Regions from separate parts of the Eubacterium sp. LMAG:50 genome, predicted to be linked through region 3. Evidence: predicted binding sites of a transcription regulator. Region 3 holds the regulator's gene; each other region holds the start of a gene.
The links. Region 3 encodes Rex, which represses fermentation and respiration genes when NADH is low (regulators of the CRP and FNR family bind a similar motif). Its sites were predicted from a motif close to ATTGTTAANNNNTTAACAAT; they were not measured.
Positions count from the first base shown of each region.

Region 1 (6,416 bases), on a different contig from region 3:
CATGGATTGCGATGTTTGCATATACATTCCAGATTTACTTTGATTTTTATGGATATTCACTTATGGCAATAGGTCTTGGAAAAATGTTGGGATTTAAAATTCCAAGAAACTTTAACAATCCATATATATCAACATCCGTTACTGAATTTTGGAGAAGATGGCATATTACTCTTGGAAGTTGGTTTAGAGATTATGTTTATATTCCGCTTGGTGGTAATAGAAAAGGATTTGCAAGAACAATATTTAATATGTTTGTGGTATGGGGACTTACGGGATTGTGGCATGGAGCAAGCTGGAATTTCGTATGTTGGGGATTGTTGTTCTTTGTATTATTGACAATAGAAAAGCTTGGATTAAAAAATATATTAGATAAATATCCTGCACTTGGACATTTATATATAATATTTATAATTCCGATGAGCTGGATGGTATTTGCACTTGATAAAATGGGAGACATAAAATTATATTTTGCAAAATTATTCCCAATGATTTCACATGTAAGCACAGAATTTGTAAATAAATTAGATTATGTTGATGCAATAAAACATTACGGAATATTCTTTGTATTTGCAGTTATCTTTAGTTTAAGTATTCCAATGAAGATATTTGAAAAATACAGAAGAACAAGAGTCGCGTCAGTAATTTTAATTATAATATTCTGGGTATGTGTGTATAGAATGAGTACAGCGGCAAGCAATCCGTTTTTGTACTTTAGATTTTAAAAATGATAATAACCTCTTAGTGGATTAAGGTTTAAGTTAATATTTATATTTTAACAGGAGAAAACAGATGGATAAAAAGGCTATATTTGATAAATATGGATTCTTGATTGTGATGGTTGTATCTGTTGTGATTTTTGGAATATTTCTGGGAACAAAAGACATAATAAAATACAACGAAACTAAAAAGATAGTGGAACAGGAAAGTAAAGAGAATAAAGGGAAAAAAGTAATCCAAAGTGATACCGGAGAAATCCAGATAGTTACGGATGAATCGGGAGAAACTCAGACAGAAACCGTTACAGAGGAAAAAGCACATCGTGATTTTGTAACTGTAGACGAATCTTATCTGGATGGGGCATTATTTATAGGTGATTCACGAACACAGACAATATCGTTATATGCAAATTGGGACAAAACAGTATTTTATGCAGAACAGGGTGTGTCCGTATGGAAGATTTTAGATGAAAAAATCGTTAAATCAGGAAAGAAAAAAATAACTGTAAAAAAAGCCCTTGAAAAAAATAAATTTGAAAAAATTTATATAATGCTTGGAATAAATGAAATTGGAACAGGAACAGCAGATACATTTGCTGAGCAATATGGTAAAGTAATAAATACTATTAGAGAAAAACAGCCTGATGCAATAATATTTATTCAAAGTATTATGCATGTGACAAAAAAGAAAGACAAAGAAGAAACTTATATAAAAAATAAGGAAATAGATAAAAGAAATAAGAAACTTAAGGAACTTACAAATGGATACGATATAATATGGCTTGATGAAAACGAAGTGTTTGATAAAAAAGATACAGGCGCTCTTGACCCTAAGTACACAAGTGATGGGGTTCATCTTATGCCTTCATGTGTGCCAAGATGGAAACAGTTTTTCCTTGAACATGGAATAGTAAAATAGGATAAATTAATCTTTATAATAAAAATGAAAAAACTACAAAACTTCAGATTGTTAAATGAAGTTTTGTAGTTTTTTTAGTTATTCATTAATATTTTTAAAATTAAAATGTTCTATCAGTTGCGTGGCTTTATCAAAACCATATCCTATATTACCGGCAATATGGGCATCGGAGCCTACAGCCACAAGTTTTCCGCCAAGATCTTTATAAAATGAAAGTATATCAAAGTGGGGATTTGCAAAATCCATTCCTTTTGCAAGTGCACCGGTATTAATTTCCAAAGCAATATCTTTATGAATTATTTCTTTAAATATCTGTTCTACAATGTTAAAATAATCGCTACAATTATAGTTTTTATCTTTATTTGGCGCATATCTGACTATGTAGTCTAAATGGCCTAATGTATTGAATGAATTAAACAATTTTAATGCATCAAGTAAAGTTGAAAAATAAGTCCTGAAAGCTTCAGCTTCATTGCGATTTTCCCAAAATTCAGAATAATATGGGTCCATGTTGTCTACAATATGACAGGAGCCAATGACATATTCAAATGGATATGATTGCAAAAAATCAGCATTTTTTTTGTAGTTGTCGCATGTAATGCCAAGTTCAACTCCAATATGAAGATTGATTTTTGAAGAATATTTATTTTTTAATATGTTTAATTCATTAAAATATGAATCGGTATCTATATCAAATGATTCACCCGGAACAGGCCAGAACCAGTCCTGATGATCAGTGATGCAAATATCTTTCATATTTAAACTTATGGCTTTGCTAATTATATTTTCCAAATCTTCATCTGAATCAGTAGAAAATTTAGAATGTACATGAAAATCAGATAACATAACGTATATTCTCCTTATGTAATATGTATTGCAACTTGTTAATGTTTCAGATTCAGGTATAAATATATATTCCAAACACGTTGTTTTTCTTATTTTTCTGTGCCGTTTATAATAAATAAAAAAGTAAAACTCGCCTAAAGACTCAAACATTACTTTTTTATTTACACTATGCTCGCAAAATTGCGAAAAACTTCCTATCGTTTGTTATATATATTTATACTGAATCTGAAATAATTACAAATTAGCAAAGAAAAAATTTATGAGTAGAATATAACAAATTTTGCTGAAAATTACTATATTAATGAGAAGATAAAATTAAAAACGTTTTATTTGTCAAAAAATTAACAAAATATGAGAAAAATGCAAAAAACTTCTTGATATTTGGAAAGTATTTATGTAGAATAATCAATAGGTTAATATTAATTAACAAAATATATCTTATTTAATAGGAGGACAATTAAATGTCAGTTAAAGTTGCAATTAACGGTTTTGGACGTATCGGACGTCTTGCATTCAGACAGATGTTTGGAGCAGAAGGTTATGAAGTAGTAGCTATCAATGACTTAACAAGTCCTAAGATGTTAGCTCACTTATTAAAGTATGATTCATCACAGGGTAAATATGACAAGGCTGAAACAGTTTCAGCTACAGATGATTCAATCATCGTTGATGGAAAAGAAATCAAGATTTACGCAGAAGCTGATGCTTCAAAGTGTCCTTGGGGCGAATTAAAAGTAGACGTAGTATTAGAATGTACAGGTTTCTATACATCTAAGGCTAAAGCACAGGCTCATATCGATGCTGGTGCTCGTAAGGTTGTTATTTCAGCTCCAGCTGGAAACGATCTTCCAACAATCGTTTACAATACAAACCACGAAACATTAAAGGCAGAAGATACAATCATTTCAGCTGCTTCATGTACAACAAACTGCTTAGCACCTATGGCTGATGCACTTAACAAGTACGCTCCAATCCAGAGTGGTATCATGTTAACAATTCATGCTTACACAGGTGACCAGATGACTCTTGACGGACCACAGAGAAAAGGTGATTTAAGAAGATCAAGAGCTGCAGCAGTTAATATCGTACCTAACTCAACAGGTGCTGCTAAAGCTATCGGATTAGTTATTCCTGAATTAAACGGAAAATTAATCGGTTCTGCACAGAGAGTTCCAGTTCCAACAGGTTCTACAACAGTTCTTACAGCTGTAGTTAAAGGAAAAGATATCACAGTTGAAGGTATCAATGCAGCTATGAAGGCAGCTTCAAACGAATCTTACGGATACAATGAAGACGAAATCGTATCAAGCGATATCGTTGGAATGAGATATGGTTCATTATTTGATGCTACACAGACAATGGTATCAAAGGTTGATGATGATACTTATGAAGTACAGGTTGTTTCATGGTATGACAATGAAAACTCATACACAAGCCAGATGGTTAGAACAATCAAATACTTCTCAGAATTAGCATAATTAATAAGAAATCTTTAAATAAGATCCATAAGGGTCCGGTCTTAATTGGACCGGACCCTTTTATATTGCGCTGAATAAAATGAACGCCACATCTATATGGATGTACATTTCATGGGCGCATATAATCTTGGAATAAAGTTTATACTGATTCCGGGATTTATGAGACTACGCGTATGACGCGCTTAAATGAAAGGAGCACATATAATGCTTAATAAGAAATCAGTAGATGATATCAATGTAAAAGGACAGAGAGTGTTAGTTCGTTGTGACTTCAACGTACCATTACAGGATGGAAAAATCACAGACGAAAACCGTTTAGTAGCAGCTTTGCCAACAATAAAGAAATTAATAGCTGATGGTGGAAAGGTAATCCTTTGCTCACATCTTGGAAAGCCAAAGGGAGAACCAAAGCCGGAATTATCATTAGCACCAGTTGCAGTAAGACTTTCAGAATTATTAGGACAGGAAGTTAAATTCGCAGCAGATCCTGAAGTAGTAGGACCAAATGCTAAGGCTGCAGTTGAAGCAATGAAAGACGGAGATGTTATTCTTCTTGAAAACACACGTTATCGTGCAGAAGAAACAAAGAATGGAGAAGAATTCAGCAAGGAATTAGCTTCACTTTGTGATGTATTTGTAAATGATGCGTTCGGAACAGCTCACAGAGCACATTGTTCAAACGTTGGTGTAACAAAATTTGTTGACACAGCAGTTGTAGGATACTTAATGCAGAAGGAAATCGATTTCCTTGGAAACGCAGTTAACAATCCGGAAAGACCATTCGTAGCTATCCTTGGTGGAGCAAAAGTTTCATCAAAGATTTCAGTTATTGAAAACCTTCTTGAAAAGGTTGATACATTAATCATCGGTGGTGGTATGGCATACACATTCATGGCTGGTCTTGGTGAAGAAGTAGGTAAATCACTTCTTGAAGAAGATTACAAAGAATATGCTGTAAACATGATGAAGAAAGCTGAAGAAAAGGGTGTTAAGTTATTAATCCCTATCGATACAGTAGTTGGAGATAACTTCTCAAATGACTGCAACTTCAAGGTTGTAGGACGTGGAGAAATCCCAGCTGATATGGAAGGTTTAGATATCGGACCAAAGACAGCAGAATTATTTGCTAATGCTATTAACGGAGCTAAGACAGTTGTATGGAACGGACCAATGGGATGTTTCGAAATGCCTAACTTTGCTAATGGTACAATTGCAATTGCTAAAGCTATGGCAGATCTTAAAGATGCTACAACAATCATCGGTGGTGGTGATTCAGCAGCAGCAGCTAACCAGTTAGGATTTGGTGATAAGATGTCACATATTTCAACAGGTGGTGGAGCTTCTCTTGAATTCCTCGAAGGTAAGGAATTACCAGGTGTTGCAGCAGCAAACGATAAGTAGGATATACAATATTATATAAGGCATCATCAGCAGTTAAAGGCTTAATATGCTTTTAACTGATATGTCTTAAATATAGAGGAGATTATATAATTATGAGAAAGAAAATTATCGCAGGTAACTGGAAAATGAACAAAACTCCTAGTGAGGCAGTTGCTTTAATCAATGAATTAAAACCTTTAGTAGCTAATGAAGATGTAGATGTAGTATTTTGTGTACCAGCTATTTCAATAGTACCGGCTATGGAAGCAGCAAAGGGTTCAAACATCAACATCGGTGCTGAAAATATGTATTTTGAAGAAAGTGGTGCATATACAGGAGAAATAGCTCCTAACATGTTAACAGATGTTGGAGTTAAGTATGTTATCATCGGACATTCAGAAAGAAGAGAATATTTCGCAGAAACAGATGCAACAGTAAATAAGAAAGTATTAAAAGCTTTTGAACATGGTATTACACCTATTATTTGCTGTGGTGAAACTCTTGAACAGAGAGAACAGGGTGTTGCAGTTGATTTCATCCGTCAGCAGATTAAGATTGCATTCTTAAATGTAACAGCAGACCAGGCTAAGGAAGCAGTTATCGCTTACGAACCAATCTGGGCTATTGGAACAGGTAAGACAGCTACATCTGATCAGGCAGAAGAAATTTGTGCAGCAATCAGAGAATGTATCGCAGAAGTATATGATGATGCAACAGCAGCAGCTATCAGAATTCAGTATGGTGGTTCAATGAACGCTGGAAATGCAGCAGAATTACTTGCTAAACCTGACATAGATGGTGGTTTAGTTGGTGGTGCAAGCCTTAAAGCAGAATTTGGAAAGATTGTCAACTATAATAAATAAGATTTTAAATAAGGGTTGTTGCAACAAAATTGCATCAGCCCTTTATTGAAGAACAGATTGAGTATTTAATAACAATTAACTATTATCAGATATTAAATTTAAGGAGTAAGTTTTAAAATTAAAATTCTTTTGTTTAATATCAGACAAAAAATTCGTTAGGAATATGAATATGAAGAAAAGAAATAAAATAATTATAAGATTAGTGTCTACATTG
Region 1 is NZ_NALP01000004.1:193,065-199,480, reverse strand. It holds gene CCC31_RS01120 (MBOAT family O-acyltransferase) at 1-722, shown strand, start outside; gene CCC31_RS01115 (GDSL-type esterase/lipase family protein) at 790-1,635, shown strand; gene CCC31_RS01110 (histidinol-phosphatase HisJ family protein) at 1,714-2,481, opposite strand; gene gap (type I glyceraldehyde-3-phosphate dehydrogenase) at 2,943-3,959, shown strand; gene CCC31_RS01100 (phosphoglycerate kinase) at 4,164-5,360, shown strand; gene tpiA (triose-phosphate isomerase) at 5,450-6,202, shown strand; gene CCC31_RS01090 (right-handed parallel beta-helix repeat-containing protein) at 6,372-6,416, shown strand, end outside.
Region 1: the regulator Rex is predicted to act here: its motif matches at 2,811-2,830, upstream of gap (type I glyceraldehyde-3-phosphate dehydrogenase).

Region 2 (6,416 bases), on a different contig from region 3:
TTCAACTGTATATCCCCACTCTCCGTCGTCTCTTGAGGCTTCAAATACAATCTTAAAATCTGATATTTTATAATATGCTCCTAAATCAATTGTTATTGTTCCTGTAATTCTGCCACCTGCTATCCATAAATTATTTTCATTTCCATCTACAATGTCAGATAAGCTTCCACTAGATACTCCCATATCCGAAGTAACTGTTTTTCCATAAGTCACACACTCATTTCCGGAAAATGTACTTACTTCGCATGTAGTTGTATCGTCTCCCTTAACAGCTGCATAATCACCCATACCAACTGTTGACACGGTCATTATTGCTGCAAGAGACATTGCCAATAATTTCAATTTTTTCATCTTTCCATCTCCATTCTTTATATGATAATGCAATTATATCGGAGTTATTTTTCAGTTTTAATGTAATATTTTTACAAATACTTTGAATTTTTTTACCATTTTTAGACATTTTTTACAATTTCTTTGTATACTTTAATATTTTTGATATAATGTTTATAGCATTCTAAAGTAATTCTTTAAAAATAATTACTTTAAGGTACGGAACTATAAAATAACATCATTCGAGGACAAGGCATGGCAAAAGGATTTTTACATAAAAAAAGGAAACTAAGAACACAGGTTACCATATTAATTACAGTTACTATTGCATTTGCTTTAGTTATTAGTGGTGCATTATTTTGCTATAAGACTATTAATGAACTTCAAAAAAGTTTTAAAGAACAGATTTTTCAGGAAAGCCGCTCTACAATTAGTGCCATATCAACTAATATAGATACTATCGATTCAATATATCGTATATTAATTTCAAACACCAGCGTATATGATTGGTTAGAGAACAATTATGCTGACTCAACTAATTCGGTTACTACTGCAAAACAGATAACTTCTTCCCTTATCATGAATAATTTGTGGGAAAAAAGTTATCTTGAATCAGTTTATATTTATAACAAACGCGGAAAGCAGGTTCATGTTTCAAAAAATGAAACAAATTCTTCATTAATTATGAATAGAAGGATTTACAATTCTCTTACATCTCCTTCTCCTTCACTTTCATTTAGAACCTTTAATGATTCAAACTGCATTTATTTTATAAAGACAATATACAGTTCAAATAATGGTCAGCAGATTGGCGATATTCTTATTTCAATTAACATTAATGAATGGATGTTCTCCCTTAGTCAATATGTTTCTAACGATTGGCGTATATTTATATACAATGATGATTTAGAAGTTATGTCGGGTTTTAAATATAATGCTGAATCAACTAAATTATCATCAATACATAAACAGATTAATGCAATTGATGCATTGAAAATATCCTCTGTTAAATTTGATTCTGACGATTACTTTGTTTTGTCAAATGAAATGGAGTCTATTAACATCAACGCTGCTGTACTTGCCCCTGTCAGTCAGATAGAACATCAGATTTACAATATTCTTTTGCCATATATTATTGCAATCATATCAATTATAATTATTGTTTTAATATTTGCATTTGGAATAAGCAGACTAATCACACAGCCTATTTCCTTAATGATTAATTATGTAAATCGAATTGCGCAGGGAGATTACTCAGGAAATATAAACGGGCTTGAAAAATACGAAGAATTTTATTCTCTCCAATTATCAGTTAACAATATGTTGGATGAGATTCATTCCTTCCACGAAGATATTACGGAACAAAAGTTATTGTTAAAGGATTCTGAAATACGTGCATTGCAATCTCAGATTAATCCTCACTTTCTCTTTAATGTACTTAATGCTATTGCATGGAAAGCTGAGATGTCTGATAACAATGAAATTTATGATATGACGATTGCTCTTGGAGAATTATTAAAAGCAACTGTAAAATCTAAAAATGACTTTGCAATACCTCTTTCAGAAGAATTAAAATATGTCAAATTTTACAGTTACTTACAAAGAATTAGATTTGAAGACCGAATAAGCATCAACTTTCATATTGATGCAGGTCTTGATTCATATAAAGTTCCTGTATTTTGTATACAGACACTTGTTGAAAATGCTTATGTTCATGGTCTTGAACCAAAAGAAAGTTCAGGTGAACTAAACATTTACTTATACGAAAAATATGAATATCTTCATATTTCAATTGAAGATAATGGTATTGGATTTAATGAAATCCCTGATTTTAATAACCAGGCACCTTCATCTGAAGAATCAGGTACATCTAAAGGGCATACCCACGTTGGTCTTCGTAACCTAAATCGGAGATTAATATTAATGTATGGTCCTGAATGTGCCTTACATATTGAAAGTACTCCTATGGTAAAGACAGCTATTTCATTTAAAATTCCATGTGAAAAATAAGAAAGGTGTGATAGTATGATTTTTCACTTATTAATAGTAGACGATGAATCTATATTTAGAAAAGGCCTCTCTGAATATATAAATTGGGAGACATATGATTGTGTTGTTTCGGCAACAGCAAAGAACGGAACAGAGGCTATTGAAATAATCGAAAGTACTCCTATTGACATTGTAATAACTGATGTAAGAATGCCTTCTCTTGATGGTATCGGACTTGCTAAATACATTTATGAAAATCACCCTGAAATATCTGTTATCATACTTTCAGGATATTCAGAATTTGAATATGCACGTTCTGCAATTCAGTATAATGTTGCAGAATACCTGTTAAAACCGGCTGCAAAAACAGATGTAATAAATGCAGTTCAAAATGTTGCGAAAAAACTAATTGAATCTAAATCTTCTATTAGTAAAAGTGAGCAGGCATTTCTTAAGGATCAATTTTTTCAGGAACTTACAGACCACGTTGTACCTGATGATTCCTTAAACAAGCTATCGGACTTTGATATTAATTTAAACAATTATTATGTAGCTGCATTTCAATTACCGGACGATATGTCAATGGTTGGAACGTTAAAAGATATAATAATCGACAACAAGCTTAACAGTTATTGCTTTAGATATAACAATCTTATTATAAATGTATATTTTGATTATGAAAATGAAGATACATCAGCAATAATTGATAACTGCAACACAATCGTTTCTTCATTTAAAAAGTTTACATCATTAAATGTAAATGCGGGTATAAGCGGTTATCATCACAGTGCACGTGATTTTTCAACAGCTGTTTCAGAGGCAATATTAGCGTTATCATTAAATTTTTATTCCTCTGCCCATGTTGTTGAATTCTCCAGTGATTACGTTGCAGGTAAAGAAACCTTTTCTGCGGATATTAATTTACTGCTACACGATTTTGAAAACTCAGTTATACAGTTAGATTTTAAATCTGCTTCAGATATTTTAGGCTCTATATTTAATAAACTTGAAAACAATTTTTCTGATGAAAATACTGTTAGAAGCATCTGCACTCAAATTTATCTTATTTGCTATAGAGTAATGCTTAAAAGTAATACTCTTCCTACAGAAGATGAATATATAAATAAAATAAATTCAGTTTCAGATTTCTTCCAGTTAAAAGAAACTGTCAGAAATCTTATAGATGATGTAAAAAAACAATTAACCCAGTCCTCTAAAAAATATAGTTCTTTCATAGAGGAAACAATTATATACATCAAAGAACATATTGCTGACGATTTGTCACTTGAGCTTATCGCACAAAATGTTCACACTAATGAATCCTATTTAAGCAGAACTTTCAAAAAAGAATGTGGTCATTCAATTGTAAGTTACATTACAATGCTTAGAATCAGTATGGCTAAGGATTTCTTAGCAAATACAAACCTTAAAACATTTGAAATATCTGATAAAATAGGAATTCATGACCCTGCATATTTTTCTGTTATTTTTAAGAAGAATACAGGTCTTAGCCCGAAGGACTATAGGAATCAATTCGTAAGATAATTATTAATACTTTAAGAACTAACATGTTATGTTATTAACATTAGTTATATATTAAGATGTCAGCGTCAAAAGGTTCAAGCCCACATGCGTTTGCTCATAAGTAGGTAAAAGACCTTAGAGCTCACCCTGACATCATATTAATTAACTTTTACAAAATATTGAAAGGAGATTTTAACATGGCAAACAGAATAATGTTAAACGAAACATCTTATCACGGTTCAGGTGCAATTAATGAAATTGCAACAGAAGCAAAGGTACACGGATTCAAAAAGGCTTTTGTATGTTCTGACCCTGACTTAATCAAATTCAACGTTACATCTAAGGTTACAGATATCTTAGATAAAAATGAGCTGGCTTATGAAATATATTCAGATATCAAAGCCAACCCAACAATCGAGAATGTCCAACATGGCGTTCAGGCTTTTAAAGATTCAGGTGCTGATTATATTATTGCAATTGGCGGTGGTTCTTCAATGGATACAGCAAAAGCAATCGGAATAATTATTGCAAATCCTGAATTTGAAGATGTAAGAAGTCTTGAAGGCGTAGCACCAACTAAGAAGCCTTGCGTTCCAATTATTGCAGTACCTACTACTGCCGGAACAGCTGCTGAAGTTACAATTAATTATGTTATTACTGACATTGAAAGAAAGCGTAAATTTGTATGCGTTGACCCACACGACATGCCAATTATTGCAATCGTTGACCCTGACATGATGTCTTCAATGCCAAAAGGTCTTACAGCTTCCACAGGTATGGACGCTCTTACTCATGCCATTGAAGGTTACACAACAAAGGCTGCCTGGGAAATGACAGATATGTTCCACTTAAAAGCTATTGAAATAATTAGCAAATCTCTTAGAGGTGCAGTTGAAAATACTAAAGAAGGTCGTGAAGGAATGGCCCTTGGTCAGTATATTGCCGGAATGGGTTTTTCAAATGTAGGTCTTGGAATTGCTCACTCAATGGCTCATACTTTAGGTGCTGTTTATGACACTCCTCATGGTGTTGCATGTGCCATGATGCTTCCTATCGTTATGGAATACAATCAAGAATGCACAGGTGAAAAATATCGTGAAATTGCCCGTGCAATGGGTGTTAAGGGTGTTGATGAAATGTCAGTTGATGAATATAGAAAAGCAGCAATTGATGCTGTTAAACAATTATCGGCTGATGTTGGAATTCCTTCAAAGCTTGATGCAATCAAAGAAGATGATTTACCTTTCCTTGCTGAATCTGCTGCTGCAGATGCTTGCGCACCTGGAAATCCTAAAGATGCAAGTGTTGATGACTTTATAGAATTATTCAGAAAAATTATGTAAGAATATTTGAGAGTGTGAAATACTCTCTGTAAATCCGTATTTCTATTTAGTTTTATAAAACAAAATAAAAGTCGAAGCTTATTTCAAAAAGTTTCGGCTTTTATTCATATTATATACTCAGTCACAAGAAAGAGCATTGTGTTTTGATTTTAATCACTAACTCAATGCTCTTTTTGTTAAATTCGTTTCTTTTTTTCTTCTTTTTTACTATATTTAATAAGCAGCATTTCTACGCCGATATTTTCATCCATAGCACCTCTTTTTATAAGTTGCTCTGTTTTTATACTTTCTGCTAAGCCATCCTTAAGTTCTCTCATCTGAAAATTTTTTGCCTGCTGTATACTTTTGCCGGCTATAAACGCCTGGACTCCCATTGCTTTTGCCACATCATTTTTACCCATACCCTGATTTGACAAATCCTTTGCCTGAAGCATAAGATTAAATTGTCTTGTAATCATATATAAAATACGCATTGGTGGTTCTTTGGCCGCTATGAGCTCATAGTATGAATCAAGAGTCTTTTTCTGATTTTTTGTAGAAATGGCATCAATCATGTCAAATATTTTAACAGACATCTGAGTTATGCACACTGCATCTATTGCCTCTTTATCAACTACATCTGATTTCATACAATAACAGATTAACTTTTCTATTTCAGTAGATAAGGTTTCCATATCCGTTCCTACTTTTTGAAGCAAATACATCATATTTGCTTTTGTTATGCGCTTTCCTGCATTTGCAAACAATCTGGCAGCCCACACACTCAAATCTCCCTCTGTCTGGCTTGTCATTTCACAAATATATCCATTTGCTTTTACTGCTTTATATAATTTACTTCTCTTATCTACATTGCTTTCTACAAATAACATAATCGTGCTTTCAGGTATGGACTTAACATATTCTGCTAATTCATCTCCACCTGACTTAAACATTTCAGTATCTTCAAGCACAACTAACCTATATTCTGCCATAAATGGCATTGTTTCAGCTACATCGATAATTTCTTTTACATTCAGGCCTTTTCCTTCATAAAAATTAGAATTCATAGTATCTCCACCATTTATCGCCTGAATAAGCTGCTTTTTATAATTTTTTACAAGATACTCTTCTTCGCCGCATAATAGATATGCTCTTTTGAAATTTCTTGTCTTTATGTCTTCTGATAATGTTTTCATTGTTCTTTTCTTATATCCTCATTACTTATTAAGTGTATAAATAATTTTAACACAG
Region 2 is NZ_NALP01000007.1:1,207,101-1,213,516, reverse strand. It holds gene CCC31_RS10580 (discoidin domain-containing protein) at 1-351, opposite strand, end outside; gene CCC31_RS10575 (histidine kinase) at 586-2,340, shown strand; gene CCC31_RS10570 (response regulator) at 2,356-3,864, shown strand; gene fucO (lactaldehyde reductase) at 4,041-5,186, shown strand; gene holA (DNA polymerase III subunit delta) at 5,363-6,361, opposite strand.
Region 2: the regulator Rex is predicted to act here: its motif matches at 3,887-3,906, upstream of fucO (lactaldehyde reductase).

Region 3 (6,416 bases):
CAAGTTTTTGTGCGTGCTTTGATAATTTTGTTGCCATTTCTAAAGAAAAAATTGCTGGAATTAATTCTTTTTCTATAATCATATCGTACGATGATTCATCCGCATAACCTAATAAAAATGTAGGTTTATTAAGTCCATGATTTCTTAAATTATTGCCTTCATATGGAGTTGCGACTGCATATCCATAGCATAAATCATCAAGTGCTTTAGCTATAGGCACTGCTCCATGTCCATATCCATCTGTTTTTATTACAAGAACAACTCCTGTATTTTCATTAAGTCTTGTTTTCATTTCATATACATTTTTGTATATTGCATCCAGATTAATTTCTGCATATCCCCTAAAATACTCTTCTTCGCATATTTTTCTTGTCATTTTCTTCTTCTCCACGTTTATAAATTATTTAATTTAAATTTACATCTATATCGTTGATTTACTATATTACAATTTCAAATTATCTCTATTATGTACAGTTTTAAATGAAACTTTATCATTATTGTGTCACAATTATTTACTGAGGCATAATATTTTTTATTTCCTCAATTATATCTGTAGCCATTATAGACGCTTTAGGCATCTTTGTTGCTACCAAATCTCCGGCAATTCCATGAATGTATGGTGCAAGCGTTGTAGCGTTTTCTACATTGCACCCAATAGCCAACAATCCTGCAACAATTCCAGTAAGCACATCTCCCGAGCCTGCAGTCGCCATGCCACTGTTTCCTGTCATATTTATGTATATATCATCTTGCGTAACAGCAACGCTTCTTGCATCTTTTAGAATTCCATTTGCATTGTACATATAATTAATATTGAAAGCACTTTTTACAAGATTGTCCTTTATTTCATCTATCGTTTTATTTTCAAATCTGGCCATTTCGCCTAAATGCGGTGTCAATATTACATTCTTATGAAGCATTTTTTTTAGTTTAACATTTTGTGAAATAACATTAATTCCATCTGCATCTATTACCGTGTTCTTTCTGCTTTCAAGAACTGCTTCAACCATATTTTTTTGTATTCCACCTGTTCCAATTCCCGGACCAATTGCAATAACATTTGCCCATTCTATACAGGCATCTAAAGCCTTTTTGTCAAAATCATCTGTATCATATACATTTACCATTGCTTCAGGTAATAGTTTTTGTATTACTTCACGATTTTCCTTTGCAGTAAATATTCTTACCAGTCCGGCTCCTGTCCTAAACGCTGCCTTTGCACATAAAAACGCTGCCCCTGTTATATCTTTATTACCTGCTATAACAAGAAGTTTTCCATATGTACCTTTATTAGAATAATTTGGTCGTTTCGGAATTAGTTTTAAATCATCGCTTGTGTGGTATTTATAAACTGTTTCACACTTCTTATAGGAGACATCCGGAAAACCTATATTATCAAATGATAGTTTTCCACAATAATCTGCTCCCGGATAAAGAACTGCTCCAAGTTTAAGTTCTCCAAAGCATACAGTATAATCAGCTTTAACTGCCACACCCATCACTTTTCCTGTATCTGCGTTCAGGCCTGATGGAATGTCTACAGCATAAACTTTTGCCTTGCTTTGATTTATTGCTTCAATTAACTTTTTGTAATCGCCTTCTACATTTCTTGATAATCCGACTCCAAATATTGAATCAACAATTACATGTTTCTTATCCATTTCATCTCTTGTCAGTCTTGAAGCATCTTTGATTTCAATTCCAACTTTCTGTGCTATCTCAATCTGTGTTTTGAATTCCTGTGTTGCCTTATCTATGTTTCCCATAATATAAATGCAGGTGTTATATCCATCTATGTATAACATCCTGCAAACTGCAACGCCGTCGGCACCATTATTACCAGTTCCGGCAATAGCAATTACCTCACTGTTTTTATCTGTTGTTTCTTCAATTAAATCAGCAACACTCTTTGCTGCTCTTTCCATTAATACTAAACTTGGGATTCCAACTTCATTAATTGTATATTCATCAACCTTTTTCATATCCGTACCAGAAATTATTCTTTCCATAGTACTTCACCTCTTATTTATTTTTATTTGCTTTTTCTGATATTCTATATGTAAGTTTCATTAAGCTTTCTGATAAATGAACATTCTCAACTATTATGTCATCGCTAAATCCTAAATCAGTGTGAGCAAAATTCCAAAATGCCTTCACTCCACATTCGACTAATTTTTCAGCAATATCTGTTGCCGGTCCTTTAGGAAGTGCCAATGCCACAATCTCAATATTTTCATTTTTCACATAATCTATTATAGTAGAAATGTCTCTGATTTCAGTCCCATTCACTGTCTTTTTACCAATTAAATCTTTATTTTTATCAAATAAAGCCGTAATTTCAAAACCTCTGTTTCTAAAATTTCCATAGTTTGCAATTGCCTGTCCAAGATTTCCTGCACCTACAATTATCATCTTATGCGTCACATCAAGTCCTAATAATTTTCCGATTTCATCATACAGATATTTAACATTATATCCGTACCCCTGTTGTCCAAACCCACCAAAATTATTCAAATCCTGTCGTATCTGAGAGGCCGTAACATTCATCATGTCACTTAATTCTTTAGACGAAACTCTTTCGACATCCTGCTGTATTAATTCATCTAAATATCTATAGTATCTTGGCAATCTTGTGATTACCGCCTTGGATATTTTTCTCATTTCCGTTCTCCTTCGTTATTTAACCACTTCAATTATATGTTTTAGGGCAAACATTGTCAAATATTTATCATTCTTTTTGACACTGTTCTTTTACAGTATTTCATTGATTGTTTTAGCTTTTCGTTTTATAATCTTACGTGATATCAGCCTATTTTTGCTGATTATATAAAAACACTACAAACACAGGAGGATTCCTATGATTTTATCATGCAATCATATAAGCAAGGCTTATGGTGAAGAAGTTATTCTTGACGATTGCAGTTTTTTTGTAAATGACCATGAAAAAGCTGCCATTGTAGGCAATAATGGAGCCGGAAAGTCTACTATATTAAAAATAATAATGAATGAACTTTCATCCGATTCAGGGGATGTAATTATCGGAAAGGATAAGTCTGTTGGTTATCTTGCCCAATATCAGAATTTAGATACAGATAATTCTATATATGAAGAAGTACGTTCCGTAAAACAAAATATTATAGATATGGAAAATAAATTAAGGGAATATGAATCCTTAATGGCAAATGGATGCGACAACTATGATGATATAGTTAACAGTTACACAAATCTACATCATCAGTTTGAATTGTTAAACGGATACGCATACAAAAGTGAAGTTGATGGTACTCTTCGTGGACTTGGTTTTGAAGACAGTGATTTTAATAAAAAAATTTCAACTTTATCCGGAGGTCAAAAAACCCGTGTTGCACTATGTAAACTTTTAATTCAAAAACCGGATATTATTTTATTGGATGAACCTACAAACCATCTTGATTTAAATTCTATCAAATGGCTGGAAACTTATTTGTCTAACTATAACGGAGCTGTTGTAATCGTTGCCCACGACCGTTATTTCTTAGATAAGATTGTAACTAAGATTGTTGAAATAGAAAATACACACTGCCATGTTTACGATGGCAACTATTCAGCTTACGCTGTTAAAAAGAAAGAACTTAGAGAAGCAGCAATTAAACTCTATATCAAACAACAGGCTGAAATAAAGCATCAGGAAGAAGTCATTGCCAAGCTTCGCTCATATAAACAGGAAAAGTTTTATAAGCGTGCTGAAAGTCGTGAAAAAGCTTTAAGTAAAATGGAAGTAATCGATAATCCTGATACATATGAAAATGCCATGACTCTTAGACTTGAACCAAACTGTACGAGTGGCAATGATGTTTTAAGTGTTTCAAATTTAGCAAAGTCATTTGATAACAAATCATTATTTTCCGATATTTCTTTTGAAATTAAGAGAGGTGAACGTGTTGCTCTTATCGGTGATAACGGAACCGGAAAAACTACAATTTTAAAAATTATAAACGGACTAATTGCTGCAGATAGCGGCTCTTTTACTCTCGGAACAAATGTTAATATCGGATATTATGATCAGGAACATCATACATTAAATGATTCAAATACTTTGTTTGATGAAGTGAGCGATTCTTATCCTAATCTTACAAACACAAAAATCAGAAATGTGTTAGCCGCTTTTATGTTTACAGGTGATGATGTATTTAAACGCGTAGGAGATTTAAGTGGTGGAGAAAAAGGTCGTCTTTCTTTAGCAAAATTAATGCTTTCAGAAGCTAATTTCATTATATTAGATGAACCTACTAACCATCTTGATATGGTTTCAAAAGAAATTCTTGAAAACGCATTAAACAATTATACCGGCACAATTTTTTATGTATCTCATGACAGATATTTTATTAATCAAACTGCCACACGTATCATTGAATTAACAAATAAAGCAATTGTAAATTATATTGGAAATTATGACTATTACGAAGAAAAGAAGGACGAACTTACAGCAATATATGCTCCAAAAGAAGAGCAAACTTCTTCTAATACTCCTTCTGCTTCTACTAATAAGCAAAATTATTTAGAAAGGAAAGCCGAACAGGCAAGGATTAGGAAGTTGAAAAATGATATTTTAAAAGTTGAAGAAAAGATAAAAGCTAATGAAGAGCGTTTAAATGAATTAGATGAACTTTTAGCTGACCCTGAAATTGCTAAAAACTCAGCTAAATTAAACGAAATCAGTAAAGAACAGGATAAAATTAGCGAAACTCTCGACGAGCTAATGGTCCAATGGGAAGAATTATCCGATTTACTTGACGAATAAACGGTTTATTTATTGTATTTTTCCTTATTATAAGTTAAAATATTTATAAGATTTTGGTCTCAACGGACCTCAAATTACATCAGGTTTTATCCTGATATCAGTAAAGGAGACTACTTATGGCTAACAAAAAAATTGTAGTTGCTTTAGGAAGAAATGCTTTTAGTGAATCATTTCCTAAACAACAGGAACGTGTAAAACTTGCTGCAAAAGCTATTGCAGATTTGGTAGAAGAAAAATATGATGTTGTTATTACTCACAGTAATGGTCCTCAGGTCGGAATGATTCAGACTGCAATGACTGAATTTTCAAGACTTGACCCTGACAGAACTGTTGCACCTATGTCAATCTGTAGTGCAATGAGTCAGGGATATATTGGATTCGATTTACAGAATGCAATTCGTTCAGAGTTACTTTCAAGAGGATTATATAAACCTGTAAGTACTATTATTACTCAGGTAAGAGTTGATCCTTTTGACAGAGCATTTAACGCTCCTTCTAAAGTTATCGGACGTCTTATGACTAAGGAAGAAGCTGAAAATGAGAAGAAAAAAGGTAACTACGTTGAATACGAAGAAGGCGATGAAGGCTACAGAAGAATCATTGCAAGTCCTAAGCCAATTGATATTTATGAAATTGATGCAATCAAGGCTTTAGTTGATGCTCATCAGTTAGTTATCGCAGCAGGTGGCGGTGGAATTCCTGTTCTTGAACAGCGTACAGGATTAAAAGGTGCCAGTGCTGTTATTGAAAAAGATTATACAGCAGCTAAACTTGCAGACATGTTAGATGCTGATGCTCTTATGATTCTTACATCAAGTGATAATCTTACAATTGATGTAGACGGAGAAGTTAAAGAACTCGGTACTTTAACTACAAAAGAAGCTGAAGAATTAATTGATAAAGGATACTTTGATCCTATTACTTCTCTTCCTAAGATTGATGCATCTCTCAATTTCGTATTAGCAAAGAAGGGAAGAAAGGCTATCATTTCTAACCTTGCTAAAGCTAAAGATGCAATCAGAGGAAAAATTGGCACTGTAATTGAATAACAGTCAATTTAATTAACAAATGTTTACTATATGCTCTCTACAAAATATACAATGTGTATTTTAGTAGCGGGCATATTATTTATTCAAAAATAATGTATACATACAGAAATCATCTTTTTATTATTTCTGTATATAAAAGGGGTATTTATGCACGATATTTTACAATATGAAGAAAAGCTAATTAAAACCAGATTAGAACTAAATGATTTAATTGAAAAGTATTCTAACAATAAAGAAAACATAGACAAAGCTATAATCGAAAATAAAATTGAATACTTAACAAAAGAATTAGACTATCTTAACAACCAGTTAAATCTTTTAAAATTATCTGTTGAGAATGAAACCGAAAATAATAATACATATTCTGCGGACAAACCTCCGGTTAATCCACAACCTTATTATTCTGCCGGGCACAGTTCTGCACCACAGCCTTATTATTCTAAGGGGCAGGTTCATCCTTATTCACCTGTCACTTCTACTACAGGCACTAGCATTGACAATGGTGTTAGAAAAAATTCAACTAAAAATTTCAATAATTTTGAATTACTCATGGGCAAATCTTTAATGGGAATTTTTGCCTCTGTATT
Region 3 is NZ_NALP01000006.1:208,100-214,515, forward strand. It holds gene alr (alanine racemase) at 1-376, opposite strand, end outside; gene CCC31_RS03800 (NAD(P)H-hydrate dehydratase) at 513-2,009, opposite strand; gene CCC31_RS03805 (redox-sensing transcriptional repressor Rex) at 2,023-2,661, opposite strand; gene abc-f (ribosomal protection-like ABC-F family protein) at 2,858-4,780, shown strand; gene arcC (carbamate kinase) at 4,897-5,829, shown strand; gene CCC31_RS03820 (hypothetical protein) at 5,977-6,416, shown strand, end outside.